Regions from separate parts of the Noviherbaspirillum cavernae genome, predicted to be linked through region 1. Evidence: predicted binding sites of a transcription regulator. Region 1 holds the regulator's gene; each other region holds the start of a gene.
The links. The regulator sigma-54, encoded in region 1, starts transcription at its own class of promoters, with help from an activator protein. The targets are predictions, from matches to a motif close to TGGCANGNAANCTGCTTT.
Positions count from the first base shown of each region.

Region 2: prpB (methylisocitrate lyase) is a predicted target of sigma-54. The motif match lies at 4,127-4,144, and genes of this name have one in related genera.
Region 3: D3870_RS03460 (circularly permuted type 2 ATP-grasp protein) is a predicted target of sigma-54. The motif match lies at 4,366-4,383, and genes of this name have one in related genera.
Region 4: D3870_RS03515 (pilin) is a predicted target of sigma-54. The motif match lies at 2,786-2,803, and genes of this name have one in related genera.

Region 1 is NZ_QYUN01000002.1:3,402,268-3,409,531, reverse strand. It holds gene D3870_RS15930 (deoxyguanosinetriphosphate triphosphohydrolase) at 1-1,137, shown strand, start outside; gene D3870_RS15925 (enoyl-CoA hydratase/isomerase family protein) at 1,286-2,377, opposite strand; gene hpf (ribosome hibernation-promoting factor, HPF/YfiA family) at 2,576-2,932, opposite strand; gene D3870_RS15915 (RNA polymerase factor sigma-54) at 3,062-4,537, opposite strand; gene lptB (LPS export ABC transporter ATP-binding protein) at 4,548-5,288, opposite strand; gene lptA (lipopolysaccharide transport periplasmic protein LptA) at 5,290-5,856, opposite strand; gene lptC (LPS export ABC transporter periplasmic protein LptC) at 5,894-6,487, opposite strand; gene D3870_RS15895 (KdsC family phosphatase) at 6,484-7,011, opposite strand; gene D3870_RS15890 (KpsF/GutQ family sugar-phosphate isomerase) at 7,011-7,264, opposite strand, start outside.
Region 2 is NZ_QYUN01000002.1:1,229,703-1,236,966, reverse strand. It holds gene acnD (Fe/S-dependent 2-methylisocitrate dehydratase AcnD) at 1-1,825, opposite strand, end outside; gene prpC (bifunctional 2-methylcitrate synthase/citrate synthase) at 1,976-3,130, opposite strand; gene prpB (methylisocitrate lyase) at 3,183-4,073, opposite strand; gene prpR (propionate catabolism operon regulatory protein PrpR) at 4,317-5,936, shown strand; gene D3870_RS05795 (glutathione S-transferase family protein) at 5,928-6,569, opposite strand; gene D3870_RS05790 (DUF1289 domain-containing protein) at 6,607-6,798, shown strand; gene D3870_RS05785 (hypothetical protein) at 6,934-7,264, shown strand, end outside.
Region 3 is NZ_QYUN01000002.1:709,817-717,080, forward strand. It holds gene purM (phosphoribosylformylglycinamidine cyclo-ligase) at 1-86, shown strand, start outside; gene D3870_RS03445 (proteasome-type protease) at 158-1,036, opposite strand; gene D3870_RS03450 (transglutaminase family protein) at 1,142-1,954, opposite strand; gene D3870_RS03455 (alpha-E domain-containing protein) at 1,960-2,910, opposite strand; gene D3870_RS03460 (circularly permuted type 2 ATP-grasp protein) at 2,912-4,327, opposite strand; gene D3870_RS03465 (sodium:solute symporter family protein) at 4,444-6,480, opposite strand; gene D3870_RS03470 (DUF4212 domain-containing protein) at 6,470-6,754, opposite strand; gene D3870_RS03475 (sensor histidine kinase) at 6,756-7,264, opposite strand, start outside.
Region 4 is NZ_QYUN01000002.1:720,493-727,756, reverse strand. It holds gene moaC (cyclic pyranopterin monophosphate synthase MoaC) at 1-340, shown strand, start outside; gene D3870_RS03520 (tetratricopeptide repeat protein) at 461-2,146, shown strand; gene D3870_RS03515 (pilin) at 2,261-2,722, opposite strand; gene D3870_RS03510 (TerC family protein) at 3,257-3,982, opposite strand; gene sucD (succinate--CoA ligase subunit alpha) at 4,086-4,967, opposite strand; gene sucC (ADP-forming succinate--CoA ligase subunit beta) at 4,985-6,151, opposite strand; gene D3870_RS03495 (DUF2889 domain-containing protein) at 6,195-6,776, opposite strand; gene recX (recombination regulator RecX) at 7,088-7,264, opposite strand, start outside.

The DNA of each region.
Region 1 (7,264 bases):
GCGCACCTCGCCCCCTATGCCGCCCGATCCGAGGCGTCGCGAGGACGGCGCTTCACTGAGCCGGCACCGGCGTCGCGCACCGAGTTCCAGCGCGACCGCGACCGCATCATCCATTCCACCGCTTTTCGCCGCCTCGAATACAAGACGCAGGTATTCGTCAATCACGAGGGCGATCTGTTTCGTACCCGCCTGACGCACAGCATCGAAGTCGCGCAGATCGCGCGTTCCATCGCGCGCAATCTGCAACTGAATGAGGACCTGGTCGAGGCGATTTCGCTGGCGCACGATCTGGGGCACACGCCCTTCGGTCACGCGGGGCAGGAAGCGCTGAATGCCTGCATGAAGGATCACGGCGGCTTCGAGCACAATCTGCAAAGCCTGCGCGTGGTCGACGAGCTGGAGGAGCACTACGGCGCATTCGATGGCCTGAACCTGATGTTCGAAACGCGCGAAGGGATTCTGAAGCACTGTTCGCTTGCCAACGCCAGAAAGCTCGGCGACATCGGCCAGCGTTTCATCGAGAAAAGGCAGCCCACGCTGGAGGCGCAGCTCGCGAATCTCGCCGATGAAATCGCCTACAACAATCACGATATCGATGACGGGTTGCGTTCGGGGCTGTTGACGACAGCGCAGCTGGATGAGGTCGAGTTCTACGCACGGCACCGCGTCGAGGTCGAGGATGCCTATCCCGGCATCACCGGTCGCCGCGCGATTCACGAAACGATCCGCCGCATGATCAATGCGCTGATCGTCGACCTGATCGCCGCCTCGCAGGCCCGCATACGCGATGCAAAACTGCGATCGGTGGACGACGTGCGCAACGCACCCGTCTTGCTGGCTTTTTCCGATGAAATGAAGAAGGAAGCCGCGCAGTTGAAGCGCTTCCTGCGCGAAAACCTGTATCTGCACTATCAGGTCAATCGCATGACGAGCAAGGCGCGGCGCATCATCGAGGAATTGTTCCATGCCTTCATGAGCGAGCCGCGCCTGCTGCCGCCGACCTATCAGGTGATGGCGGGTGAGGGCAGCGCCCGTGTGCAGGTGCAGGCGCGCAAGGTGGCCGACTACATCGCGGGCATGACCGACCGCTATGCGATGCGCGAGCATCGGCGCTTGTTCGCGGTGGATGAACTTTGACAGGGTGCTGAAAAACCACTGCGCGTGAAGGCAAGCGCAAATGCGCGCAGCAAGACAGGAATCTCAGCGTCGGCGTCGCCGCATGTGCGCGAGCGTCTTCACCCTCGGTTCGACACGGCAGGCGGCGGGTTGTGATGCATGACGCGTATCAGGTCAGATCGCGCAAAGGATGCGCATGCGCCGGCCATGCGGACTCAAAGAACTGCGTCACCATTTCCGGCGTGACCTGTTCCAGCGTCGGCGGATTCCATTGCGGCGCATTGTCCTTGTCGATCACCAGCGCACGCACACCCTCCAGCACCTCGCCATGTTCGAAGCTGCGCCGTACCAGCGTGCGCTCCATGCGCAGGCAGTCCGCCACCGTCAGGCGCGCGCCGCGGCGCAACTGTTCCAGCGTGACGCACATCATCAGGGGCGAACGCTGTTCCATCACCTGCAAGGTCTTCCGGGCGAAGGGCATGTCGTCCTGCGCCAGCGACGCCGCGATGGCGCGCACGTCGTCGTGCGCAAAGTGCTTGTCGATGGCGGCACGGTTGATCGCCAGCGCACTGCCGGCCGGCTCGACGCGGGTCTGAAACGGTGCGGCGAACGAGCGAATGACTGCACGCATATCGGCCTCATTCGTGGATGCCAGCACTTCCCTCAGTGCCGGCAATTCCGATGCAGGGATGAATACATCGGCCAGACTCGCATGGAGCGCGTCGGCCGCGCCGACGGTTTCGCCGGTGATGCCGAGGTAAGTGCCCAGTTCGCCCGGAACGCGCGTCAGGAAATAACTGCCGCCGACGTCGGGGAAGAGTCCGATATTGACTTCGGGCATGGCCATCTTCGTGCGTTCCGTGACGATGCGCATCCGGTTGGCGTCGCCGCCCTGTGCGATCCCCATGCCACCACCCATGACGATGCCGTCCATGATGGCGATATACGGCTTCGGGTAATGATGGATCAGGTGGTTGAGCGCATATTCCTCGCTGAAAAAATCCTCCAGCAGGGCACTGTGTCCGGTTGACGTTGCGTTGCCGACTTCGTGGAAGAAACGGATGTCACCGCCTGCGCAAAATGCTTTCTCGCTGGTGCTTTGGATAAGGACGGCGCTGATGCGCGGATCGTCGCGCCACGCCAGCAGGGCCTGGGTCAATGCCCGCACCATGTCGAGTGAAAGAGAGTTCAGCGCCTTCGGGCGCTCGAGATGCAGGTATCCAATCCGGTTCCGGATTTCGCAGCGAATATGGTCGGTCATGGGGTGATGAGTGAGCGATGGGAAGGACCTATTCTATCGACATTGAACAATGTCTACAGGCAACATGTTTGCCCTTGCCGATTCGATATTTCCATGCCAATCCACTCATCCATCAAGGGAGGCCGGAAATCAAAAAGGGCGCCTTGTATGCGCCCTTGATTTGCCGTTGGCCGGGTGGTTCCCGGCGAGGATGATTTCTTACGATGTCGCGTCGGCGGCAGGTGCTTCCGGCATGCGCTTGATCGTTTCATGCTGATGGTCCTGCACCTTGGTCTTGTACTTCAGGACCTGGCGGTCCAGCTTGTCGATCAGCGAGTCGATCGCAGCGTACAGGTCTTCCGCAAAACTCTCCACGTGTATCACGATTCCTCTCAGGCGAACATTGACTTCGGCTCGTTGTCGCCTGTCCTTGTCCGAGGGCTTTTCCACGCCCAGGATGATGGCAATATCAATGACATGATCGAAGTGGCGCTTGATCCGCTCCAGCTTGTTTTGCACGTATTCACGGATAGCAGGTGTCAATTCGAGGTGATGTCCACTGATTGTGAGATTCATACAGCGCTCCTATGGATATTGCCGCTGGAGGTTCGCAACATGGCTTGATCACGTGGAGTTCAATGATTGCACTTCATAAGCGGCCACGTTGAAACGCAACGACAGTAAAGCTCAACACGATTGCAGGAATTACAGCGATTTGCGCAGATTAACGGGAGGAATTTTCAGGGCCTCGCGGTACTTTGCCACGGTTCGACGCGCCACGACCATGCCTTGTTCCCCCAACATCTCCGCTATTTTGCTATCTGAGAATGGACTCTTGGGGTCTTCTGCTCCTATCAACTGTTTGATGAGGGCTCGTATCGCGGTCGAGGAGGCTTCCCCCCCGGCTTCAGTCGCGACGTGGCTCCCGAAGAAGTATTTCAACTCAAACATTCCATGCGGAGTAAGCATGTATTTCTGAGTTGTCACGCGAGAAATAGTACTCTCGTGTAAACCCAGTGTATCAGCTATTTCACGCAAGACAAGGGGACGCATTGCCACCGCGCCGTGCGAAAAAAAGTTGCGCTGGCGGTCGACGATCGCCTGCGCAACGCGCAGGATCGTGTCGAAGCGCTGCCGCATGTTCTTGATCAGCCATTTGGCTTCCTGCAGCTGCGAATTGAGCGAGGCCTCGCCCTTGTTCTGCTTCAGGATGTTGGCGTACAGCGCATTGACGCGCAGGCGCGGCATGACGTCGTGGTTGAGCATGACCTGCCAGCCGTTTTTTGTTCTCTTGACGATCACGTCCGGCACCACGAAATCCGATGCGTCGGACGCGAAGGCTGCGCCGGGATGCGGGTTGCAACTCTTGATGACCGCTTGCGCCTCGCGCAAGTCTTCATCATCGCAGTCGAGCGCCTTCTTGAGCTTGTTGAAATCGCGCTGCGCGAACAGCGCGAGATGCTTCTCGACGATCGTCAGGGCCATGCGCCGTGTCACCAGCGGCACCCTGGGGAAGCGCCTGATCTGGATCGCCAGGCATTCCGAGGCATTGCGCGCGCCGACCCCGGCCGGCTCGAAGCTCTGCAGCAATTTGAGCGCGACCGATAGCTCATCCAGTTCGATGCCGAGTTCCTCGGGCAGGCGGGCGTGAATTTCTTCCAGCGGTTCTTCAAGATAGCCGTTGTCGTCCAGCGCGTCGATGATCAGTTCCAGCAGGGCGCGGTCGCGCATTTCGCGCACCGTGACGCGGACCTGTTCCAGCAGATGCTCGCGCAAGGTCGTCTCGTGCGCTTCGAGCTGCGGGCGCGCATCGTCGTCTTCCGGCGCCTTGGAAGTGCGCGCAACGTCGTCGAAGCTCCACTCCGAGTCGCTGGCGCTCGATGTTTCGGACGATTCTCCGCCTTCGAACGCGCCTTCCGATTCGTCGGACGACGATTTCGCATCGGGGGCTGACGGCGCTTCCGGCGTGGTGCTGCCCGGGCTGATCGCGCCGTCGGCCAGCAAACGCAGGGAGTGGTCGAGCGGGTCGTCGACGCGTTCCAGCATGGGGTTTTCCGACAGGATCTGTTCCAGCTCCTGATGCAGTTCGAGCGTGGACAGTTGCAGCAGGCGGATCGACTGCTGCAACTGCGGTGTCAGCGCCAGGTGCTGCGAGATGCGGAGTTGGAGAGTCTGTTTCATCTGTCGGCCATCACATCCGGAAGTGTTCGCCCAGATACACGCGGCGCACCGATTCGTCGGCGATGATGTCGTCGGGGCGGCCGGATGCCAGCACCGCGCCCTGGTTGATGATGTAGGCGCGGTCGCAAATGCCGAGCGTTTCGCGCACGTTGTGATCGGTGATCAGCACGCCGATGCCGCGTTCCTTGAGGAAGCGGACGATGCGCTGGATCTCGATCACCGCGATCGGGTCCACGCCGGCGAACGGTTCGTCCAGCAGCACGAAGCGCGGGTTGGTGGCCAGCGCGCGCGCGATTTCGACGCGTCGCCGTTCGCCGCCGGACAGCGACAGCGCCTGGCTCTCGCGCAGCTTTTCGATCTGCAGTTCCGCCAGCAGAGTGTTCAATCGCTTGTCGATGGCAGCCTTCGACAGCGGCTTGCCATTCTCGGTTTGCAGCTCGAGCACCGCGCGGATATTGTCTTCCACCGTGAGCTTGCGGAACACCGAGGCTTCCTGCGGCAGATACGACAGGCCCAGCACTGCGCGGCGATGGATCGGCAGGCGTGAAATGTTGTTGCCGTCGAGGTCGATCTCGCCGGCGTCCGACGGTACCAGGCCGACGATCATGTAGAACGAGGTGGTCTTGCCCGCGCCATTGGGGCCGAGCAGGCCGACCACCTCGCCGCTTGCCACCTGCAGCGAGACGTCGCGCACGACCTGGCGCGCGCCGTAACTCTTCTGCAAGCCGCGGACAACCAGTGTGCTTGCCATGTCAGTTGCCCTTGTTTTCGGTGCGCGGCTGGATCACGGCCTTGATGCGGCCGCCGCCCGGCTTGCTCTCGCCGGTAGCAGTGTTGTTGACCGTGAAAAATTCGGCGCGGCTGTCATACGAAATGAACTCGCCTTGCACTTCGTCGGTCGCCCTGGTTCCCTCCAGCCGTCGCACCATCGCCTTCGAATACAGCTTCGCCACTTCGGTCTTGTTATCGTATTCGATGCGGTCAGCGGCATGCCCTTCCATCCACAGGTCGGGGCCGCCATCGCGTTTCTGGCGGAACGTAGCCAGCTTGCCAGGCGCAGCCCACAGCGTGGCGTATTGATAGCCTGCCGGGTCTTGTGTGACGACCAGCTTCGCGCCTTTCATGATCAGGGTGCCGCGTGTCAGGATGACGTTGCCGGTGAAGGTGTTGATCTGCTTCACGTCGTCATAGGCCATGTGGTCCGCCTCGACGTTGGTCGGCTTCAGCGAGTCTGCCTTCTCGGCGTGCGCAACGCCTGCAATCGCCATCGAGAATATCAACAGCGGCAGCAGTCGCGGCAAGGACAAAAAACGTTTCATGAAGGATTTCTTTCGTGGTGCATCGTGTCGTACAGGTTCAGCGAACCGGCGCATGGTAGCTGCCTTGCACCCGGCTCGACAGGCGCAATTCGCGCGTCGCATTGTTGACGTACATGCCGATTCCGTTCAGGGTCGACTCGCCCAGAGTGATCTGGACCGGCTTCTCGGTTTTCGCCACGTCGTCGTCCGGCAGGATCAGCATGTACTCCGACTTGACCTGCAGCCGTTCGGACCGCGGCGTGGCGGGGCGGTCCATATGCACGTTGTCGTACATGTGCATCTCGCTGCCGTCGCTGTTGACCTCCGCCCGATCGGAACGCAGCGTCGTCGGCGGCCGCTCGGCGGTCAGGCTCTTCAATACCGGATTCACGACATCGTAGGAATCGTCCTTCGGATTGTGCGTGAGCTTGTCGCCCGATACGTGATAGCGCGGCTCGCCCGTTTCCGACATCTTCACGTAGCTGAAGTGGTCGACGTATAGATCCGGTGCAGTCCGGGTAACGTCGGGAATGAAATCGCTTGCATTACGGCGCATCACTTCCAGCGCCCAGAAGCTGCCCAGCGCCAATGCGCTCATCAGCGCCACGAGCATGAACAGACGGAAGCGCCGAGTGGATTGTTCGCTCGTCATGCCAGGTACGGCGCGATTGCCGCCTCGTAATTTCCTTGCGCGCGCAAAATGAAATCGCACAACTCGCGTGCCGCGCCGTGTCCGCCGCCGGCGCTGGTGACGTGGTGGACGCGCGCCCTTACTTCGGGATGCGCATTCGGCACGCTGGCGGCAAAGCCGACGCGCAACAGGATCGGCAAGTCGATCACGTCGTCGCCGACGAAACCGCACGCATCGGCGCTGTTGCCCGTTTCCTTCAGCAATTGTTCGAACGCGCTGCGCTTGTCGTGCACGCCTTGATACAGATGGCGGATGCCGAGATCCGCCGCGCGCCGCGCGACGATCGCGGACTGGCGCGCGCTGATGATGGCGGTTGCCACGCCCGATTGCTGCAGCAGCTTGATGCCGTGACCGTCCAGCACATTGAAGGTCTTGATCAGTTCGCCGTCCGCACCGTAGTGCAGGCTGCCGTCGGTCAGGATGCCGTCGACATCGAAAATCATCAAGCGGACGCAGGCGGCGCGGGTGACAGCGGTCGCTTCCATCAGATTACCTTGGCTCGCGTCAGGTCATGAATATGCAGGGCGCCGACCAGCTTGCCGCCGGCATCGGCGACCAGCAGCTGGTTGATGCGGTAGTGCTCCATCAACTCCACCGCCTCGACCGCCAGTTGATCCGGTCCCACCGTGCGCGGATTGGCGTGCATGATGTCGGCGATTTTCAGTTTGGTGAAGTCCTGCGCGTTCTCGATCAAGCGGCGCAAATCGCCGTCGGTGAAAATGCCGATCGCGCGATATG
Region 2 (7,264 bases), 2.2 Mb from region 1:
GGATATAGGTAGACTGCGGACGCCAGTCGTACAGCGGGGTGACCTTTTCGCCGGTATCCGCCTGAATCGCGAACATCGGTTCGTAGACCTTGCGGAACTGCTCCGGCTTGACGCTGGACTTGACGATGGCGTCGATCTCCGCGTCGGTCGGCCAGATATCCTTCAAGCGGATTTCCTTGCCATCGACCACGGTCAGCACATCCTTTTCGATATCGAAGCGGACGGTGCCGGCGATCGCGTACGCCACGACCAGCGGCGGCGAGGCGAGGAAGGCCTGCTTCGCATACGGGTGGATGCGGCCGTCGAAGTTGCGGTTGCCGGAAAGCACAGCGGTCGCGTACAGATCGCGGTCAATGATTTCCTGCTGGATCTTCGGATCGAGCGCGCCGGACATGCCATTGCACGAGGTGCAGGCGTAGGCGACCACGCCGAAGCCGAGCTTTTCCAGGTCGCCCATCAGACCGGCTTCCTCCAGGTACAGCGTTACGGCCTTGGATCCGGGGGCCAGCGAGGATTTCACCCAGGGCTTGCGGGTCAGGCCCAGCTTGTTGGCATTGCGTGCCAACAAGGCTGCGGCGATCACGTTGCGCGGGTTGCTGGTGTTGGTGCAACTGGTGATGGCCGCGATGATCACGGCGCCGTCCGGCATCTGGCCGGGGACTTCTTCCCACTTGCCGGCAATGCCCTTGGCGGCCAGATCGGCGGTTGCCACGCGCGCATGCGGGTTGGACGGACCAGCCATGTTACGCACGACGCTGGACAGATCGAACTTGAGCACGCGCTCGTATTCGGCATTCTTCAAGCTGTCCGACCACAGGCCAGCTTCCCTGGCGTAGATCTCCACCAACTTGACCTGCTCGTCGGAACGGCCGGTAAGCTTCAGGTAGTCGATGGTCTGCTGGTCGATGGAGAACATCGCAGCGGTCGCACCATACTCGGGTGCCATGTTGGAGATGGTCGCGCGGTCACCCAGGGTCAGCGCGGCGGCGCCTTCGCCGTAGAACTCGAGATAGGCGCCGACCACCTTCGACTTGCGCAGGAATTCGGTCAAGGCCAGCACGATGTCGGTTGCGGTGATGCCCGGCTGCGGGCGGCCGGCGAGTTCCACGCCGACGATATCGGGCAGGCGCATCCAGGACGCGCGACCCAGCATCACGTTCTCGGCTTCGAGGCCGCCAACACCGACGGCGATCACGCCCAGTGCATCCACGTGCGGCGTGTGGCTGTCGGTGCCGACCAGCGTATCAGGGAAGGCCACGCCGCCCTTCGCGTGGATCACCGGCGACATGCGCTCCAGATTGATCTGATGCATGATGCCGTTGCCCGGCGGGATCACTTCGACGTTCTTGAACGCGAGTTTGGTCCAGTTGATGAAGTGGAAGCGGTCTTCGTTGCGGCGATCCTCGATGGCGCGGTTCTTCTCGAAGGCGTCGGGGTCAAAGCCGCCGCACTCGACGGCCAGCGAATGGTCCACGATCAGTTGCACCGGCACGACCGGGTTGACTTTGGCCGGGTCGCCGCCTTGTTCGGCAATGGCGTCACGCAGGCCGGCGAGGTCGACCAGCGCGGTCTGGCCGAGGATGTCGTGGCAGACCACGCGCGCCGGGAACCACGGGAAGTCACGCTCGCGCTTGCGCTCGACGATCTGGGTCAGGCATTCCGTGAGGATGGCGGGATCGCAGCGGCGCACCAGGTTTTCGGCATGTACGCGCGAGGTGTACGGCAGTTTGTCCCAGGCACCGGGCTGGATCGCATTGACTGCGGCACGCGCGTCGAAGTAATCCAGTTGGGTGCCCGGCAGGGGTTTGCGGTTTGCGGTATTCATGGGCGGCAAAAAAATCTGTTAAGCAAAGCGATGCTCGCTCTGCAGATGCTCCCTCCCCTTGAAGGGGAAGGAGTCGTGTAGTTGAGTAGGGTGCGCACGGCGCACCGCCGTTCAATGGCGGGCAATGGTGCGCACGGCGCACCCTACTCTTTACTTGCGTTTGTTGATCGGCACAAACTTCAAATCTTCCGGACCGACGTAGTTCGCGCTCGGACGAATGATCTTGTTGTCGATGCGCTGCTCGATGATGTGCGCAGCCCAGCCTGAGGTACGCGAGATCACAAACAGCGGCGTGAACATCGCGGTCGGTACGCCCATCATGTGATACGACACGGCAGAGAACCAGTCGAGGTTCGGGAACATTTTCTTGATGTCCCACATCACCGATTCGAGCCGCTCGGCGATGTCGAACATCTTGCTCGAACCTGCATCCTTCGACAGCTCGCGCGCCACTTCCTTGATCACCTTGTTGCGAGGATCGGAAACGGTGTACACCGGATGGCCGAAGCCGATGATGACTTCCTTGTTCTCGACGCGCTTCTTGATGTCGGCTTCCGCCTCATCGGGATTGTCGTAACGCTTCTGGATTTCGAACGCCACTTCGTTCGCGCCGCCGTGCTTCGGACCGCGCAATGCACCGATCGCGCCGGTGATCGCGGAATACATGTCGGAACCCGTGCCGGCAATCACCCGTCCGGTGAAAGTCGATGCGTTGAATTCGTGCTCGGCATACAGGATCAGCGAAGTGTGCATCGCCCGCTCCCACATCGCCGACGGCTTCTCGCCATGCAGCAGATGCAGGAAATGCGCGCCGATGGAATCGTCGTCGGTTTCGACTTCGATGCGCTTGCCGTTGTGGCTGTAGTGATACCAGTACAGCAGGACCGAGCCGAGCGAGGCCATCAGGCGGTCGGCGATATCGCGTGCACCTGGCGTGTTGTGATCGTCCTTCTCGGGCAGCACGCAACCGAGCGCGGAGACGCCGGTACGCATCACGTCCATCGGATGGGATGCCGCCGGCAACCATTCCAGCGCCGCTTTCACGTTCGCCGGCAGGCCGCGCAGTGCTTTCAATTTGGTCTTGTAGGCTTTCAGTTCAGCGGCATTCGGCAGCTTGCCGTGCACCAGCAAATGCGCGATTTCCTCGAACTCGCACGTCGTCGCGATATCGAGAATGTCGTAGCCGCGATAGTGCAGATCGTTGCCCGTTCTGCCAACCGTGCAAAGTGCGGTATTGCCCGCCGTCACACCGGACAGTGCGACCGATTTTTTCGGTTTGAAGCCTGCTGCCTGTTGCTCGCTCATGGAATCTCCTGATGAATCATTGGTAGAGTGGGCACACCGTGCCCCACCCTGCTCACTTCGCCTTCTGCTGCGCGAAAAGCGCATCCAGCTTCTGTTCGAAATCGTGATAGTTGATGCGCTCGTACAGCTCCATGCGGGTCTGCATGGTATCGACCACCCCTTTCTGCGTACCGTCGCGACGGATTGCCGTATAGACGTTTTCCGCCGCCTTGTTCATGGCGCGAAAGGCAGACAAGGGATACAGCACCAGTCCCACTCCGGCGCCCTTGAGTTCGTCAACGGTATAGAGCGGCGTCGCGCCGAACTCGGTGATGTTGGCCAGCACCGGCACCTTCACCGCATCGGAGAAGCGTTTATACATATCGAGCTGGGTGATCGCTTCCGGGAAGATCATGTCGGCCCCGGCCTCGACGCACGCCATCGCGCGGTCCAATGCGGCATCGAATCCCTCGACCGCGAGCGCATCGGTGCGCGCCATGATGACGAAATTCTCGTCGGTGCGTGCATCCACTGCCGCCTTGATGCGATCGACCATTTCCTGCTTGCCGACGATTTCCTTGCCCGGGCGGTGGCCGCAGCGTTTCGCGCCGACCTGGTCCTCGATGTGCATGGCCGCCGCGCCGAACTTGATCATCGACTTCACGGTACGCGCCACGTTGAAGGCAGACGCGCCGAAGCCGGTATCCACGTCCACCAGCAAGGGCAGGTCGCACACGTCGGTAATCCGGCGCACGTCCGTCAGCACATCGTCGAGATTGGAGATACCCAGATCGGGCAAGCCCAGCGAACCTGCGGCAACGCCGCCACCGGACAGATAGATCGCCTTGAAACCGGCGCGCTTTGCCAGCAGCGCATGGTTGGCATTGATCGCGCCCACCACTTGCAGCGGCGACTCTTCCTTGACGGCTTGCCGGAATGCAGCGCCTGCGGAATGGAAACTCATGGATTCACCTTAAGAATGACGAAATGTTTCAACAATCGAAGTCAACTATCCCTAGTGCAATCAGCGTGCCATCTTGCATCACGCCAGGACTGCCGCGCACCGGCGGCTTTTCGACTGGGAAATTCTCTTTCCGAATCAATCAGTTAAGCTCCCCTTCCCACATGAATTGACATTTACGCAAGCACATTCGCGCGTTTCAATTTACGTTACACTTGAAACGCTGAAACACCAATTTGAAACATGATGCAACTCCCTCCTCCCGACATCACCGACAGGCCAATCATCTGGACCGTCTCGATTTCACGCCTGTCCGATCTTTTCCGCGACATCACGCTGGAATTCGACGACCGCGCGCTCATCGAGCCGATTCACCTCGGGTTCGAAGAGGCCGTGCGCCACATCCGCGATCGCCTTGCGACCGAACGCTGCGACGCGGTGATCGCTGCCGGCTCCAATGCCGCCTATCTGAAGAGCCGGCTATCAGTGCCGGTCGTCATCGCAAAGGCAAGCGGTTTTGACGTGATGCAGGCTTTGGCCCGGGCGCGCAAGATCACGCCCGAGATCGGGCTGGTGACATATCAGGAAACCATGCCGGAACTGGCCGAGTTTCAGGCAACCTTCGGGCTGCGGATTGTGCAGCAGACCTATGTCACGGAAGAAGATGCCAGGGCGCAGATCAGCGAACTGAAGGCCGGCGGCATCAAGGTCGTTGTCGGCGCCGGACTGGTCACCGACCTCGCTGAGGAAGCCGGCCTTGCCGGCGTATTCGTGTACTCGGCGGCATCGATCCGGCAGGCCTTTGACGACGCGCTGGAGATCGCCCGCTTCACGCGCCTGGAATCGGGCGGCAACCGGGCGCACGCCGCCACGGACACCCGCCGCGCCAAGCACGGCGTGAATGACTTGCGCGGCGAGTCGCCCGTCATGCAGGCCGTGCGGCAATCCATCGTGCTATTTGCGAAATCGCCTGCCACCGTGCTGATACAGGGCGAGACAGGAACCGGCAAGGAACTTGCTGCGCAGGCCATCCATCGCGAAAGCACGCGCGCAAGACAGCCTTTCGTCGCCATCAACTGCGGCGCAGTGGCCGAGTCGCTGCTGGAATCCGAACTGTTCGGCTACGAAGAAGGCGCATTCACCGGCTCGCGGCGCGGCGGACATGCGGGACTGTTCGAGGCCGCCAATCGCGGCACGCTGTTTCTGGACGAAATCGGGGAAATGCCGCTTGCCTTGCAAACGCGGCTCTTGCGCGTGCTGGAAGAGCGCGAAGTGGTGCGTGTCGGCGGCACGCGTCCGGTGCCGGTGAATGTGCGCATCATCAGCGCCACGCACTGCGATCTCGACCAGCGCGTGAAGGATGGCCGGTTTCGCGCCGACCTGTTTTATCGGCTCGGCGTATTGCGACTTGCCCTGCCGCCGCTGCGCGAGCGGACGGACGATCTGATATCACTGGCGGAATGGTGTCTCAAAAACGCGCTCGCCTCGGTCGGTGCGCGTCCCCATGCCAACCTGCATGCCGAGGTCGTCGCCTGCGCGCCGCTATTGCAGAGCTATGCATGGCCCGGCAATGTGCGCGAGGTGCGCAATCTGATGGAACGCCTTGCGCTCTTTCTCGCAGCCGAACCGCTGCAGGCCTTGTCTCCCAGCTTCGTGATGGCGATCGCGCCGGAACTGACTGGCGGAACGCATGCCTCGGCAGCGCCGTCGCCCGCGCGGAGTCCGTCGCCGGCTGCGGAGTCACTGGAACGGGTACTCGCACGCTTCGACGGCAACCGCGAAGCCGCCGCCAGGCATCTTGGCATCAGCCGCACGACGCTGTGGCGCAAGCTGCGCCAGGCCGGCCTGGCCGGCAATTCAGAATAGCGGCGCAAGCAGCCCTTCAGCTGCGAATGTCCGCTGAATCGCCGGGCGGGCGATCAGCCTTTCCAGATAGCGGCCAAGGTGGGGACGCGCGCGTGCCGGATGCTGCATCATCCGCGTCCAGCGCGACAGCATCAACAAATAGGGATCGACGGCACTGTAACGCGCACCAAGAAGATACGGGCCGTCATGTGCCGCAAGCTCGGCCTCGATCAGATCGAGCATGGTGCCGACCCGCGCTTCCGCGTGTGACTTGACCTGCGCAGTGGCGGCATCGTCATCGGTCAGCCGCTCGGGATAGAAATACGTGAGTAATTCCGCCTGCAGCGTATTGGTGAGATAGATCAGCCACTTGTAGAACCCGGCCCGCTCGGCAGTACCGAACGGCGGCACCAATCCCGCCTCGGGATGGCGGTCCGCCAGATGCAGGCAGATCGCGGCCGCTTCATACAGCACGAGATCGCCATCGATCAGCGTCGGCACGCGCCCGTTCGGATTCAGCTTCAGGTACTCGGGGCTGCGCTGCGCATTCTGCTCACGATCGACGAGCACGAGTTCGTACGGCACGCCCAGCTCCTCCAGCAGCATGTGCGGCGCAAGGTTGGCGTTCCCGGGGTAATAGTAGAGTTTGACCATTGATTGACCTATCATTGCTCTTTTCAAAGGCACCATTATGCAAAATTCCCGTTCAACCCGTCCCGACACGCCCTGTGTTGCCGTTTGCTCAACGACTTTCGACGAAGTCTGCCGCGGCTGCGGACGCACGGTAGATGAAGTGGCCCAATGGGTCTTCATGAGCGACGAGGAGAAAGAGTGCGTGTGGGAAAGGATAACGGCGGAAGGATATCCGAGACGCAATTCCTGATCAGCGCAGCCACCTGACCCGCACAGGTTGCGTGCAACGATACTCCGAGTAACGATCGCGTCACTTTCCACACCAAGGTATCAACCGCCAGCGCAATGCCGCACGCTGCAAACGTTTTCAATCAGCCCATGTGCCATGAAACGTTTCCTCGTTCACCTCCCCCCGACCCTTACCCTGCTTGCCGCTTTGCTGATGTTGCTGCACGGGTCGATTTCCCAGCCGCAGGACTATCATCATTTCGCCGACCAGCGCATCGCGTTCGGCATTGCGCGTGCAGCAGATGTACTGTCCAACGCCGCTTTTGCCCTGGTTGGTGTGTGGGGATGGCTGGCGCTGTCACCCGCACGGCGACATTGTCAGCTGAGGTCCGGCTGGGCGGGCTACCGATTGTTCCTGATTGCGCTGATACTGACAGCGGCGGGTTCCGCTTTCTACCATCTGGAGCCCGACAATTCCCGCCTGATCT
Region 3 (7,264 bases), 2.7 Mb from region 1:
AATTGAAGGCCGCCGGCGAAACGGTGACGCGCATCGGTGAAATTCGTGAACGTCAGAACGGGGAAGCGCAGACCATCGTGGTTTGATTGCTTGCTTCGGATGGCAAAACGGCTGCGGGAATCTCGCAGCCGTTTTTGTTTTCAGGGCCGGATCTACATCATGGCTGACGCATCCCGCCGACTTGTTCCGTCAATGTCTGCAGCGGTGCCGGATGCGCATCGGTGACCGTGATGTCGGCCGGCGGCGGTATGCGCATCGGATGGCTGTTCGCATTGGTGGTCGACAAGGCGATCGCGGCGGAATCCGGCGCGGCGTTCCATACCGGATCGGCGATGCCTGCGAAGATGCTTTTCAACTGCTGGCCCCAAGTCGTGCGAATCATCTGGAAGTACTGGTTCTTTTCGTCGATGGTGACAAAACGGCTGACAGCCAGCGAGTCGGCTTCGTAGATCAGCAGATCGAGCGGCAGCCCGACCGAAATGTTGGAGCGTAGCGTCGAATCCATCGAGATCAGCGCGCATTTGGCGGCTTCGTTCAACGGTGTTGCGGGCGTGACGATGCGGTCGATGATCGGTTTTCCATACTTCGCCTCGCCGATCTGGAAGTAGGTGTTTTCGTTGTGCGATTCGATGAAGTTGCCGGCTGCGTAGATCTGGAACAGCCGGCTGCGTTCGCCCTTGATCTGGCCGCCGAAAATGATGTTGACGTTGAAATCGATGCCGAATTTTTTCAGTTCCTCGGCATCGCGCTGATGAACCGTGCGCACCGCTTCGCCCACGATCCGCGCGGCTTCGTACATCGAGGATGCGGTCCAGATGCTTTTGCCGCTGCTGCTTGCTTGTTCCGCAATGATCTGGCGAACCGATTGTGAAATGGAAAGATTTCCCGCAGTCATCAGCACCATCATTCGATCGCCCGGATTCTCGAAGACGGTCATCTTGCGGAAGGTGCCAACTTGATCGACGCCGGCGTTGGTCCGTGAATCGGACAGGAAAACCAGCCCTGCATCAAGGCGCATGGCGACACAATAAGTCATGGTTGCTGAAGTGAATGCAAAAGCCGGATTTTACAGGAAGCAGTATTGCTGCTTTTCATCGATATTCCCCATGGCGCAAACATGTGCACAACCTCGGGCAAGCGCTCAACTCATTGCCTGAGATGAGGATACCTGCACGTTGACGCTCAGGGATTCCGTGCCGCCGCCATGGCGCACACCGCGCACCGGTGCCGCGGAATCGTAGTCGCGTCCGATGGCAAGCCGGCAATGCGACTCGTCCGCGTAGCGTGCGTGGGTTACATCGATGCTGACCCATCCCGAAAAATCCGATTCTTCGACCCAGACATCGACCCATGCGTGGCTCGCCGCATGCGAGGTGTCGCCGGGATCGATATAGCCGGAAACGTAGCGCACCGGGATGTTGTGCGCATGACAGCAGGCGAGGAACAGATGCGCATGATCCTGGCAGACTCCCTGACCCAGGTGCAGCGCGTCGCTGGCCGTCGTGGTGACTTCGGTCGCGCCGCTTTGATACGCGACGTTGTCGCGGATTGCCTCGGCCAGCGTCAATAACGCGTGGCTGCGCGTATCGTGATGCAAGTGTCTGGCGGCGAATTCGTGCACCGCACGACTTGGCACGGTCAGTCTGGTCGGCACGGTGAAGACGAGCGGAGAAAAGATTTCCTTTCCCGCCAATCGTCCGCGATCCAGTGCGCTAACCTCGACCACCCCTTCCGCCGCGATGCGCACTTCGTCATGCAGGCCCGTGATTGTCAGCATATGACTGACGTTGTCGAACGCATCAATGAATTGATGCTGATTGCCGACGGTGGCAATGCGCCATGACAATACGTGCTGTTGCGGCTCGATGCGCGGCGACACGCGCAGCTGCTGAATGGTGTAGCTCAATGGCGCGGTGTAGCGATATACCGTTTCGTGACGAATCGAAAGCTGCATGGTTTTCACGCGACCAAAGGAACCAGGAAGTCGCGACTGACGCGATTGCCCAGTTCGAAAATGCGTTCCAGAAACTGCGTCAGGTAATCGTGCAAGCCATTGCTCAGAATCTCTTCGATGGTGCCGAATCTGAGTTCGGCATGCAGTTTCCCGGCGAAGCGTTCGGTATCGGACGACAGATCATTGCGAACTTGTTTCAGATTGGCGACAACTTCCTCCATGCAGGCAAGCAGGGAACGCGGCATGTCTCCGCGCAGCATCAACAACTCGACGACGCGTTCCGGCGTGATCACGTCGCGGTATACCTTGCGATAAATCTCGAAACCCGAGACCGAACGCAGCACGGCGGCCCAATAGTAGTAATCCAGTTCCGGTTCGGCAGCCATCTCTTTGCCAAGTTCCGTGCCATGGAACTTCACATCCAGAATGCGCGCGGTGTTGTCGGCGCGTTCGAGAAAGGTGCCGAGGCGAATGAAATGGAAGGCTTCGTCGCGCAGCATGGTGTCGATGGTGACGCCGCGCGACATGTGCGAGCGGTATTTCACCCATTCGAAGAAGCGGCTGGGATCCTGTTCCAGCGAATGTCCCTTGAGCCGATTCTTGATGTCCAGCCAAGTCGTGTTGTGCGCTTCCCAGACTTCCGTGGTCAGGGTGCCGCGCACGGCACGGGCATTCTCGCGCGCCTGCGTCAGGCAGGAGACGATCGACGATGGATTGTCGGGGTCGCGCACCATGAAGTCGATCACGTCCCTTGCCGTCAGCAGGCCGTGCTTGTGATCGAACAGCGAGAGCAATTCCGAAATGCCCAGCATCGCGCGCCAGCCTTGTTCCGCCGCATGCGCCGATTGCGGCAGCAGGGCGGTTTGCACGTTGACGTCGAGCATGCGTGCGGTGTTTTCGGCGCGTTCGGTGTAGCGGGCCATCCAGTACAGATGATCGGCAGTGCGACTGAGCATATTATTTCTCCAATACCCAAGTGTCCTTGGTACCGCCACCCTGAGACGAATTGACCACCAGCGAGCCTTCCGTCAACGCCACGCGCGTCAGGCCGCCGGGTACCATCGAAACGGTTTTGCCGGAAAGCACGAAAGGCCGCAAGTCGATATGGCGCGGTGCGATGCCCGCCTCGACATAGGTGGGGCAGGCCGACAAGGCGAGCGTCGGCTGCGCGATGTAGCCGTCGGGTTTGGCAAGCAGCCGCTGCCGGAAGCTCTCGATTTCATCCTTCGTCGCAGCCGGGCCGATCAGCATGCCGTAGCCGCCCGCACCGTGCACTTCCTTGACCACGAGTTCCGGCAGGTGCGCCAGCGTGTATTCGAGGTCTTCCTTGCGGCGGCATACCCAGGTCGGCACGTTGTTGAGTATCGGCTGCTCCGACAGATAGAAGCGGATCATGTCCGGCACGTAGGGATAGATCGACTTGTCGTCCGCGACGCCGGTGCCGATCGCATTGGCCAGCGTGACACGGCCGGCGCGGTAGACGGACAGCAGGCCCGGCACACCCAGCGAAGAGTCCGGACGAAACGCCAGCGGATCGAGAAAGTCGTCATCGATGCGCCGGTAGATCACGTCGACGCGCTTCGGCCCGCGCGTGGTGCGCATGTACACCGCATTGTCGTTGACGAACAGGTCCTTGCCCTCGACCAGTTCGATGCCCATTTGCTGTGCGAGAAATGCGTGCTCGAAGTACGCGGAGTTGTACATGCCCGGCGTCATCACCACCACGGTCGGATCGGTCACGCCCATCGGTGCGACCGAACGGAGATTGTCGAGCAGCATGTCCGGATAATGCGCGACCGGCGCGATCTTGTAGCGCGCAAAGAGTTCGGGGAACAGCCGCATCATCATCTTGCGGTTTTCGAGCATGTAGGACACGCCGGATGGGACGCGCAGGTTGTCTTCCAGCACATAGAACTCGCCCTGACCGGCCCGCACGATATCGATGCCGGCGATGTGGGCATAGATATCCGAGGCGACGGTGATGCCCTGCATCTCCGGGCGGTATTGCGCGTTCTTGAAAATCTGTTCCGCCGGCACGACACCGGCCTTCACGATGTTCTGCTCATGGTAGATGTCGTGAATGAACATGTTCAGCGCCTTCACCCGCTGCACGAGGCCGGCCTCCAGTTGCGCCCACTCCGCAGCGGGAATGATGCGGGAAATGATGTCGAACGGGATCAGACGTTCGGTGCCCGCATCGCTGCCGTACACGGCGAACGTGATGCCGACGCGGCGGAAGATCAGGTCGGCTTCCATCCGCTTGCGCGCGATCGTTTCGGGCGATTGTTCGGACAGCCACGCTTCGAACTCGCGATAGTGTTCGCGCACGAACGTCGCTCCATCCGAGTACATCTCATCGAAAAAATTGGACATGGCGTTGTTCCGTCGTTGGTGTGAGGCGTTGATGTGGCGTATCAAGAAGCATGCCAAAGCATGTCTGACGGCAAGCTCCATGCATTGTCATGCCGTCGGATATTCCGTCTGCCGCGCTACGGCGCGCGTATATGATCCACCAGCGCATGGCAGCGCGCGTCCGGTGCCGGCGTCAGCAGGCTGACCACCACCATCGCCAGCATGCCCGCCGGTACGCCGAACACGCCGGCCGACACCGGCGCGATGTTGAACCACTGCCCGCTTGCCGATCCGCCGAGCGTCGGATGCGTATGCACCATGTAATACAGGCAGACCACGAGCCCCGTGATCATGCCGGCAATTGCACCTTGTTGATTCGCGCGTTTCCAGAAAATGCCCAATACCAGTGCAGGGAACAGGATGGACGAGGCGAGCGAAAACGCCGTTCCCACCATGGACAGGATGTTGCCGGGTTTGAGCGAGGCGGCGTAGGCCGCCACCATTGCGACCACCAGCAGCAGCAGTTTCGAAATCGTGACCCGTTTCTGCGAGGACGCCGCCGGGTTGATAACCTTGTAGTACGTGTCATGCGACAGTGCGTTGGAGATTGCCAGCAGCAGACCGTCCGCGGTGGAGAGCGCGGCCGCCAGTCCGCCGGCCGCAACCAGTCCGGAAATCACGTATGGCAGTCCGGCGATTTCCGGCGTCGCCAGCACGACCATGTCGCCGTCGAGCACGATCTCCGCGAGTTGCACGATGCCGTCTCTGTTGATGTCGGTGATGCTGACCAGCGGATGGACCTTGTCGATGCTCGCCCAGTACGCGACCCACGACGGCAGCTTCGAGAAATCCATCCCGACCAGCGATGTGTAGATATCGTATTTCACCATGACGGCCAGCGCCGGGATGGAGGTATAGATCAACATGATGAAGAACAGGGTCCAGAAAACCGACAACCGCGTTTCATGCACCGACGGCGTGGTATAGAAGCGCGCCAGGATGTGCGGCAGCGCGGCGGTCCCCATCATCAGGCACAGGATCAGCGCGAGAAAATTGTTGCGCTTGATGTCGGATGCGGCCTCGTCCTTGCCGGGAAACGGCGTCGTGTGCGCAACGATCGGTTCGGTGTGCGCGAGATTGGCGGCTCTGGCCTCGGTCCATCTGCGTCGGGCTTCTTCCGCATCCTTGGGATAGTTCGAGAGTTCGCGTGCTGCCGCCTTGATTTCGATGAGCGAGGAGTTGCTTTTCCTCAGCTTGTCGAGATGACGCTGCGCTTCGACCCGGCCCTGTCCCCATGATGCGGGCAGGGCCTTCAGCTTCGCTTCGTATTCCTCGGCGCGGCGCTTGAAAACCGCGCGCACCTCCTGTTCTTTCGGATCGGCGTTGAGCGCCTGTTCCCTGTCGCTCAACTTGCTCAAGACCGATCCGTATGCCACCTGCGGAACAGGCACATTCGTGTGTTTCATCGACAGCCAGACGACCGGGATCAGGTAGGCGATCAGGATGATGATGTACTGCGCGATCTGGGTCCATGTGATGGCGCGCATTCCGCCAAGGAAGGAACACACCAGAATGCTTGCAAGCCCGAGGAAGATGCCGACGGAAAAATCGATGCCGGTAAAGCGCGAAGTGATCAGGCCCACGCCGTAGATTTGCGCGACCACGTAAGTGAAGGAAATGATGATCGTTGCCAGCGCCGCGAAAATGCGCACCACATTGCCGCCGTAGCGCCCCACGTAGCGGGCCGCGAGAAAATCCGGAATGGTGTACTGGCCGAACTTGCGCAGGTACGGCGCGATCAGCAAAGCCGCCAGGCAGTAGCCGCCGGTCCATCCCATGATGTAGGCAAGGCCGTCGAAACCGTACAGATACAAGCCGCCCGCAAGGCTGATGAAACTCGCCGCCGAGATCCAGTCCGCCGCCGTCGCCATGCCATTGAAAATGGCGGGGACGCGCCGCCCCGCGACATAGTATTCCGACACGTCGGAAGTGCGGCTGATGATGCCGATGCCGGCATACAGGACGATGGTCGAGAAGATGAAGATGTAGCCGATCCAGACGCGCGGGAATCCCTCCTTCTCCAGAATCGCAATGGACAGCAGAAAGAGGATGAAACCCATCGTGTAGCAGGCGTAATAGCGCCACAGCTGTTGCGCAAATGCCCTATTTGCCATCGGCGTCCTCGCCTTCAAGCAGGCGGTCGAGCTTCGACATGCGCCATGTGTACAAGCCGATGATCGCGATATAGACAAGGATGATGCCCTGGGCCGCCATGTAGTAGGAGAACGACCAGCCGAACAGTTGGATGCCGGATAGTGCGCGCGCGTACCAGGCGACGCCGAACGTCACGACGAACCAGACGCACAGCAGGATGGAGGTAAGACGTCGGGTGCGCTTCCAGTGCTGGACGCGGTCGAGTTTGATGGTTTTTCCGGATTCCAGGCGCATATCAACCGATGTCATCGATGAAGGCGTGACGTTGCTCCATGTGCAGCGTCACGCGGAACAGACTGCCGGGCAGTTTCGGATCGTGGCTGCGCGGATTGCTGAAGATGTCGACCTCCGCGCCATGCTGCTGCGCGATCTCGCGCACGATGGACAGGCCGAGGCCGCTGCCTTCGACATTGCTGCCGAGGATGCGGTAGAACCGTTCGAATACATGCGCGCGCTCGGCAGGCGAAATTCCCGGTCCGGTATCTTCGACCTCCAGTATTGCGAGGCCTTCGTTTTCGTTGGCGCGCACCCTGACCGTGACGCTGCCGCCGGACGGCGTATACCGCAAGGCATTGTCGATCAGGTTGCTCAGGAGTTCGCGCAGCATGATGGCATTGCCGAACAGCATGATCGGATGTCCAGGCTGCTCGAAACCGAGGTCGATCCGATGGGTGAAGGAGGCTTGCACCCAATCCTGCACCACATCGCGCGCGATCGCGGACAGCTCGATCCGCACGAAGGGAT
Region 4 (7,264 bases), 2.7 Mb from region 1:
GAAGGGGGATGTGCTGGGGATTGCGCGCGTGGCGGCGATCATGGGGGCGAAGCGGACGAGCGATTTGATTCCGCTTTGTCATCCGTTGGCGCTCACCCGAGTCATTATTGACTTCCAGACCGATCCGGAAAAAAGTGCCGTCACCTGCACTGCGCAAGTCGAAACGTTCGGGAAAACGGGCGTGGAAATGGAGGCGCTGGCAGCTGTGCAAATTGGATTGCTGACTATCTATGATATGTGCAAGGCGGTGGATCGGGGGATGGTAATGTCTGATATCTCGATCTTGGAAAAACACGGAGGCAGGTCGGGAAACTGGACTTCTACGAAAAATGCCTCTTAATTGTAGAAGTTCCGACTCGATCTTTGGCCTGCACGGCAAGTCGCCATGGATTGCGTTTCACACCAAAGCCACAAAGCAGTACAACCCCATAATTCACAACAAAATGGATTGCTTGCACCCATGATCAACCGACATTTATGGCATGCGTTTGGCCTTCTTATCATTGTAGTGGCTGCAAGCATGCTTTATGTACCACATCTGAGTAATCAACTGGTATTTGATGATCATGGGATGTTCTCCGCCCTTCAGGTATACGACTATGCTCAAAAGCTTTTTGATTTACGACCACGGACCTTCCCGTACTTCACTCTGGGCATTGTCCAGGTTGAATTTGGTCAGATCGAAGCGCATAGAACGATCAGCTTAGTCATTCACATCCTTTGCGCTGGAATGCTCTTTGCGCTTATTCATGAACTTGTCAGCCAAGCATTAAAGAATTCGGAATCAAGCGCCGCAAGCGAAAAGAAATCTGCGGGCCTTGCTTTGGTCGGATCCCTTTGGTTTGCGATTCATCCTGTCGCAGTTTATGGGGCTGGATATCTGGTTCAACGCACCATCCTGTTCGCGACGCTTTTTTCGCTGCTATCGCTTTGGTTTTATTGTCGTGCATTTTCCAAGAATCGAACTGTTGACGTCATCACGGCCGCGCTGTTCTATTCACTAGCGGTCTTTTCAAAAGAGCATGCTGTAATGCTTCTATTCGCGGTGATTCCATTTGCCGCTTTATATAGCCCCCGTCTCCAATCGAGCGCAAGGCGTGTTGGACTTTATCTACTGCTTTGCATCCCCGCAGCTATTACCGTAGTAATCTCGGCAAAGTCGGTTGTTGCTAGCACATATGAACCATACGTTGGAATTTTGCTGAACCAGATCCAAGGCATACCACTGCTTGAAACGCCACTAGGCAAGTGGCTAGTCAGTGTCACTCTACAGGCCGGATTCTTCTTTGATTATCTGGGCTATTGGATTCTGCCTGATGTTCGCTCGATGTCGATTGATATGAGAGTTGACTTTACTCGACTCTGGCATACATGGTTCACAATTCCGAAAGCCGCCATTTTCGCGATCTGTCCATTTGTCGCCGCTTACCTTATTCGAAAGCGCGGCCCAGCAGCGCTCTTCGGGTGCGGACTTCTTTACTGTTGGCTGCTGTTTTTCACGGAGCTTGTTACTGTCAGATTTCAGGAACCGTTTGCCCTGTATCGCAGCTACCTTTGGGCACCTGGCTATCTTTTTATGGTTGTAGCAGTGCTTTCTTACCTTAGGTTAAGGTGGGTCGTTGCACTATCGGCACCTTTGTTGTTAGGAAGTGCGTGCCTAGCCCAAGAACGTTTATCAAGCCTCGCTACTGAAAGCACAGCCTGGACCGATGCCGCAGCAAAATTGGAATCCAAATCTGTTGTAGGTTCGGCTCGAATCTTCTATATGCGAGGCGTGCAATATGTGAAAGAAAAGAAATATAGGGAAGCGATTGCTGACTTCACGGAGGCTATTTCTCGTTATCCCAATGCCCCACAAATCTATTATCAACGTGGGATTGCCTACTACTCCTTGCATGAATTTACCAAAGCACAGGCGGAATTCGATCAAGCAATTACCGTAGATGGAAAATTTGCTTATGCGCACTTTGCGCGGGGCATGGTATTTGAGCATTTTGGCTGCGCTTGGGAAGCTCGAAATGCCTATGCAAAGAGCCATGAACTTGGTATCGCCGTCGCGGCCATGAAGCTAAAAGAAGAAGATCAGGCACTTCTGACACATAAACCGACCTCCAACTCTGTGAAATGCCCGATCACGAAGGGTTAAGGACGTAGCTGGTGGTGCAAACGTCCGCCCCAATGAACAACGCCCGCGCATGCGGGCGTTGTTCATGAATCAGCTCTCCCGTCAGATTTTCACGAGAGGCACCGACGAGCTATTTTAATGCCATTTGCCGATAGCATTGGTCACAACCGCCTCAGTGCTGGTCGATCCGACCGTCCAAGTGATTGCGGTGCCACCAGCGGTGATGTTTGGGGTCCAAGTGATATTTTTGGAATCAATCACTGTAGCCTTGATGTTTTGCAGTACCGCAGTAATCACACCAGCGGTACTTACGTTGTAGCTCACAACCTCATTGGTAAGCGTTGGGCCGGAAGCGGCCAACCCAAGCGAACCCCAGCTGTCCGCAGCAAAACCACTTTGCATCGCACCACCGTTTTCCTGCATCATTTGGGCGACAGCCAATTTCACGGGATCTACCGCAGTCGCCACTTTAGAAAGCTTGGCCCTGACCACGTAGTCTTGGTATTGCGGGATCGCTACCGCCGCCAGGATACCAATGATCGCCACCACGATCATCAATTCAATCAAGGTAAAACCGCGCTGCGCACGTTGAATCATTTTCATCGACCTCATTTTGCTCTCCCTTTGGAATCAGGCAGCGAATCTGCCATTGCACTCCATTCAGCAAACGGCATGCCAACAGGAAATTCAGCTTTCAGGACGATTTGCCACCCGGCATTAAGCTGGCTTTAACAATTTTTGCCATCTACTAACAATTTTTGTCAGCTTGCAGTCCTTGTTTGCCATTGACGTGCAATGCACGGCAAAAATTGTCGCGCCCGATTCGCAATCCTTCCGAGAAAGCCTCGGAATTCGGAACCGCTCAATTGGCTTTAGCTGCGATGGCAAGAATGTTGCCGAAAAAACCATCAACATTGGTGCGATGAATGGATTCCGTCGTGAAGGTTGGTGTGGATGACGATCCACCTCTTGGGCAGAACGCTCCCGCATCCTCTGCTTGCGAGAGCGCCAATCCCTATTGTTATCCTTGCCGGGGAGGCCTGAACGGATCTTCCATGTCTGCACGCGCGGACGAGAGCATGTAATGCCGACTGCCTTGGGCAGCAAGTCCGCGCGAGGGCTTTGAACAGATCAGGATTCGGCGCGCGCCTGCTTCCTTGTGAGCACGAATCCCGTCGCTACCACGATGACGGCACCGATGATGCTCGGGATATTCACATGCACCGCCGTGCCCGGTATCAGGAAATCCAGCCCCGGCCAGTTGGCCGCGATCCACGGTGCGACCGCTGTATCCGACACGATCATTCCGCCCGCCAGATAACCCAGCAAGCCGGCACCGAAGGTAATGATGATCGGGAAGCGTTCCATCAGCTTCAGAACGATGGTGCTGCCCCAGATGATGATCGGGATGCTGACCATGATGCCGAAGATCACGAGCGCCAGCTGGTGCTCGCCGGCTTGTTCGGCTGCGCTTGCCACTGCAATGACGTTGTCGACACTCATGACAAGGTCGGCAACGACAATGGTTTTGATCGCGGTCAGGAGCCGGTCGCTTGCCTGGATATCGCCGTGTTCATCGTCATTTTCGGCCAGCAATTTGATGCCGATCCATAGCAGCAGCAGGCCGCCGACGATTTTCAGGTAAGGCACTTGCAGCAAGGTGACGGCGAAGGCGATCAGCACGATACGGATGGCGATCGCGCCGAAGGTTCCCCACAGAATGCCCTTGGTGCGCAGGTTCGCAGGCAGGTTGCGGCATGCAAGCGCGATGACGATCGCGTTATCGCCGCCCAGCAAAATGTCGATCAGGATGATTTGGCCAATCGCGACCCAATTCAGATTCAGTAAAAAGTCCATGCAAGTGCCCAGAAAAAGTGTTGCGCGAAATAATACGGGGAGCCAAAGCTCCCCGCAAGTTGTGCCTAGTACGTACCAGGGCTTTACTTCATTGTCACGGCCATTACAGCACGGACTTCAGCAGACGCCCCATTTCCGACGGATTCTTGGTCACTTTGATGCCGCAGGCTTCCATGATGTCGAGCTTGGCTTGTGCCGTGTCTTCGCCACCGGAAATCAACGCACCGGCGTGGCCCATGCGCTTGCCCGGAGGCGCCGTGACGCCGGCGATGAAGCCGATCACGGGCTTCTTCATGTTGTCCTTGATCCAGCGTGCTGCGTTTGCTTCGTCGGGACCGCCGATTTCGCCGATCATGATGACCGCGTCCGTTTCCGGATCGTCGTTGAACATCTTCATGACGTCGATGTGCTTCAGGCCGTTGATCGGGTCGCCGCCGATACCGACTGCGGAGGACTGGCCCAGGCCGAGTGCGGTCAATTGACCGACGGCTTCATAAGTCAGCGTACCGGAGCGCGAGACAACGCCGATGCGGCCCTTCTTGTGGATGTGGCCGGGCATGATGCCGATCTTGATTTCGTCCGGCGTGATCAGGCCCGGGCAGTTCGGTCCGAGCAGCAGGGTCTTGCTGCCGGATTTGGCCATGCGGTCCTTCAGTTCCAGCATGTCGCGCACGGGAATGCCTTCGGTGATGCAGATCGCCAGATCGAGTTCGGCTTCGACGGCTTCCCAGATCGCTGCAGCAGCGCCTGCCGGCGGTACATAGATAACCGAGACGGTTGCGCCGGTCTGGTCTTTCGCTTCCTTGACATTCGCGAAAATCGGGATGCCTTCGAAATCCTCGCCCGCCTTCTTCGGATTCACGCCTGCGACGAAGGCGTTCTTGCCATTGGCGTAATCGCGGCAGCCGCGAGTATGGAATTGCCCGGTCTTGCCGGTGATGCCTTGTGTAATGACTTTGGTGTCTTTATTGATCAGGATCGACATATTTCTTCCTCGTGCGATTATTTAGCGTTGGCCGCAGCGACGACCTTTTGCGCAGCTTCTTCCATCGTGTCAGCCGAGATGATCGGCAGGCCGGAATCGGCCAGCATCTTCTTGCCGAGGTCTTCGTTGGTGCCTTTCATGCGCACGACCAGCGGCACGCTCAGGGACACGGCCTTGGATGCGGCGATCACGCCTTCGGCGATGACGTCGCAACGCATGATGCCGCCGAAGATGTTGACCAGGATGGCTTTCAGGCCGGGGTTGCGCAGCATGAGCTTGAAGGCTTCGGTCACTTTCTCGGTGGTGGCGCCGCCGCCGACGTCGAGGAAGTTGGCAGGTTCGCCGCCGAACAGCTTGATGGTATCCATCGTGGCCATCGCCAGACCGGCACCGTTCACCAGGCAGCCGATGTTGCCGTCGAGGGAGATGTAGGCGAGGTCGAACTTGGAGGCTTCGACTTCGGCCGGATCTTCTTCGTCCAGATCGCGCATCGCGACGATTTCAGGATGACGGTACAGCGCGTTGGAGTCGAAGTTGAACTTGGCGTCGAGCGCGATCACCTTGCCGTCGCCAGTCAGGATCAGCGGGTTGATTTCGGCCAGCGAGCAGTCTGTTTCCCAGTAGGCTTTGTACAAGCCTTGCAATTGCTTGCGGGCGTCAGCGATGGAGGCGGCCGGCACGCCGATCTTGGCTGCAACTGCATCAGCGTCGGCGTCGGTCAGGCCGGTGGCCGGATCAATTACGACATTGTGAATCAGCTCCGGGTGCTTTTCCGCGACTTCTTCGATGTCCATGCCGCCTTCGCTGGAGGCCATCAGCACGACGCGCTGGCTGACGCGATCGGTCACCATCGAGACGTACAGTTCCTTCTTGATGTCCGCGCCTTCTTCGATCAGCAGGCGGCGTACCTTCTGGCCTTCCGGGCCGGTCTGGTGCGTGACCAGCTGCATACCCATGATGGCGTCGGCGTATTCCTTGACCTGGTCGAGCGACTTGGCGACTTTCACGCCGCCGCCCTTGCCACGGCCACCGGCGTGGATTTGCGCCTTGACGACCCATACCGGACCGCCAAGGGTTTCGGCCGCCTTGACCGCTTCTTCAACGGAAAGGCACGGAATGCCGCGCGGAACCGTCACTCCGAACTTGCGGAGGATTTCTTTGCCCTGATACTCATGGATTTTCATGCGAGCTTCCCTTCAGACGCTTATTGAAAAAAATAAAGGTTAATCAAGTGGATTGGACTTTGGGCTGGGCATTGATCGCCCAGCGGGGGTAATACTTCGCAACCGCAGCGCCGTCCGAGCGCAAGGCATGGCAACGGTCGAGTTGAAATGGTTTATGAGTTTGCTCGTCGGCACCCGCACCGTCACGCGTATCGAGCACATCACCGGCGAATGCTTGTATGGCAGCAGTCGGCAACACTTGCAATAGTTCGGTCAAATGCGTGCATCCCTGAATTCCGGACAATCGTTCCTTGACGCCATTGCGAAAACCCTTCAACAGGTTCAAGCCGATCAGCCTCCGGTAGGCCGGGCCGATCGTGTCGCAATAATCCGGATAGGGAACTGCATCCGAGACGGCTTCGGCATCCACAATGGTCAACTCGAGGTCGATTGTCAAACGCAGCCAGAGATCGTGCACCGGAGTACCGGCCGGTCGAACGCCGGAAGCGAGGTTTGCAGCGCGGGTTTTGATGTCGGTGATATGAGCGTCGATATCCCACAATCCATCGTCGCGCACGAATGCTTCGACGTGAATGGCGCGTGTGTGCTTGAGCGCACGGCGGGAAATCGACGGAGATAAGGGCATGATGAGGTGCCAGTAGAACTGGCAAGATAATGCCGCATTGCGTGTCGCTGCCGCAGCTTCTACGACAACAGCCGCTCATGCGGCGCTGCAAAAAACCCCGGAAGTGTAGCACAGCTCAAGATTGGATAGTCGTCTTGAAATTTTTGCGTGGCTGACAATAAATAGTGTCGCATCAAAAAAACATACGACCGGACAAGTTTGTTGCCTGAAGAAAAATCGCATGCGCGGGGGCAAATCCAATTCGAAGGCTTGAATGGCATCGACGCAAGAGGCACGTCATCCTGACGAGAGTGAAAAAGAAAATCGAATCGCTATTCGTCAGCGTGACCGATTTCACGTATCGCGGCTCGAATTGCGCTCATTGAAAACCCGCGCTGCTGGAGAAACCGCATCTGCCTGGCTCGCTCTGAAGCGTCCTCGGGAGGATGGCCGAATTTTCTATCCCAGACTTCGCGCGCTCGCGCGACTTCAGTCTGGCTCAGGTCTGC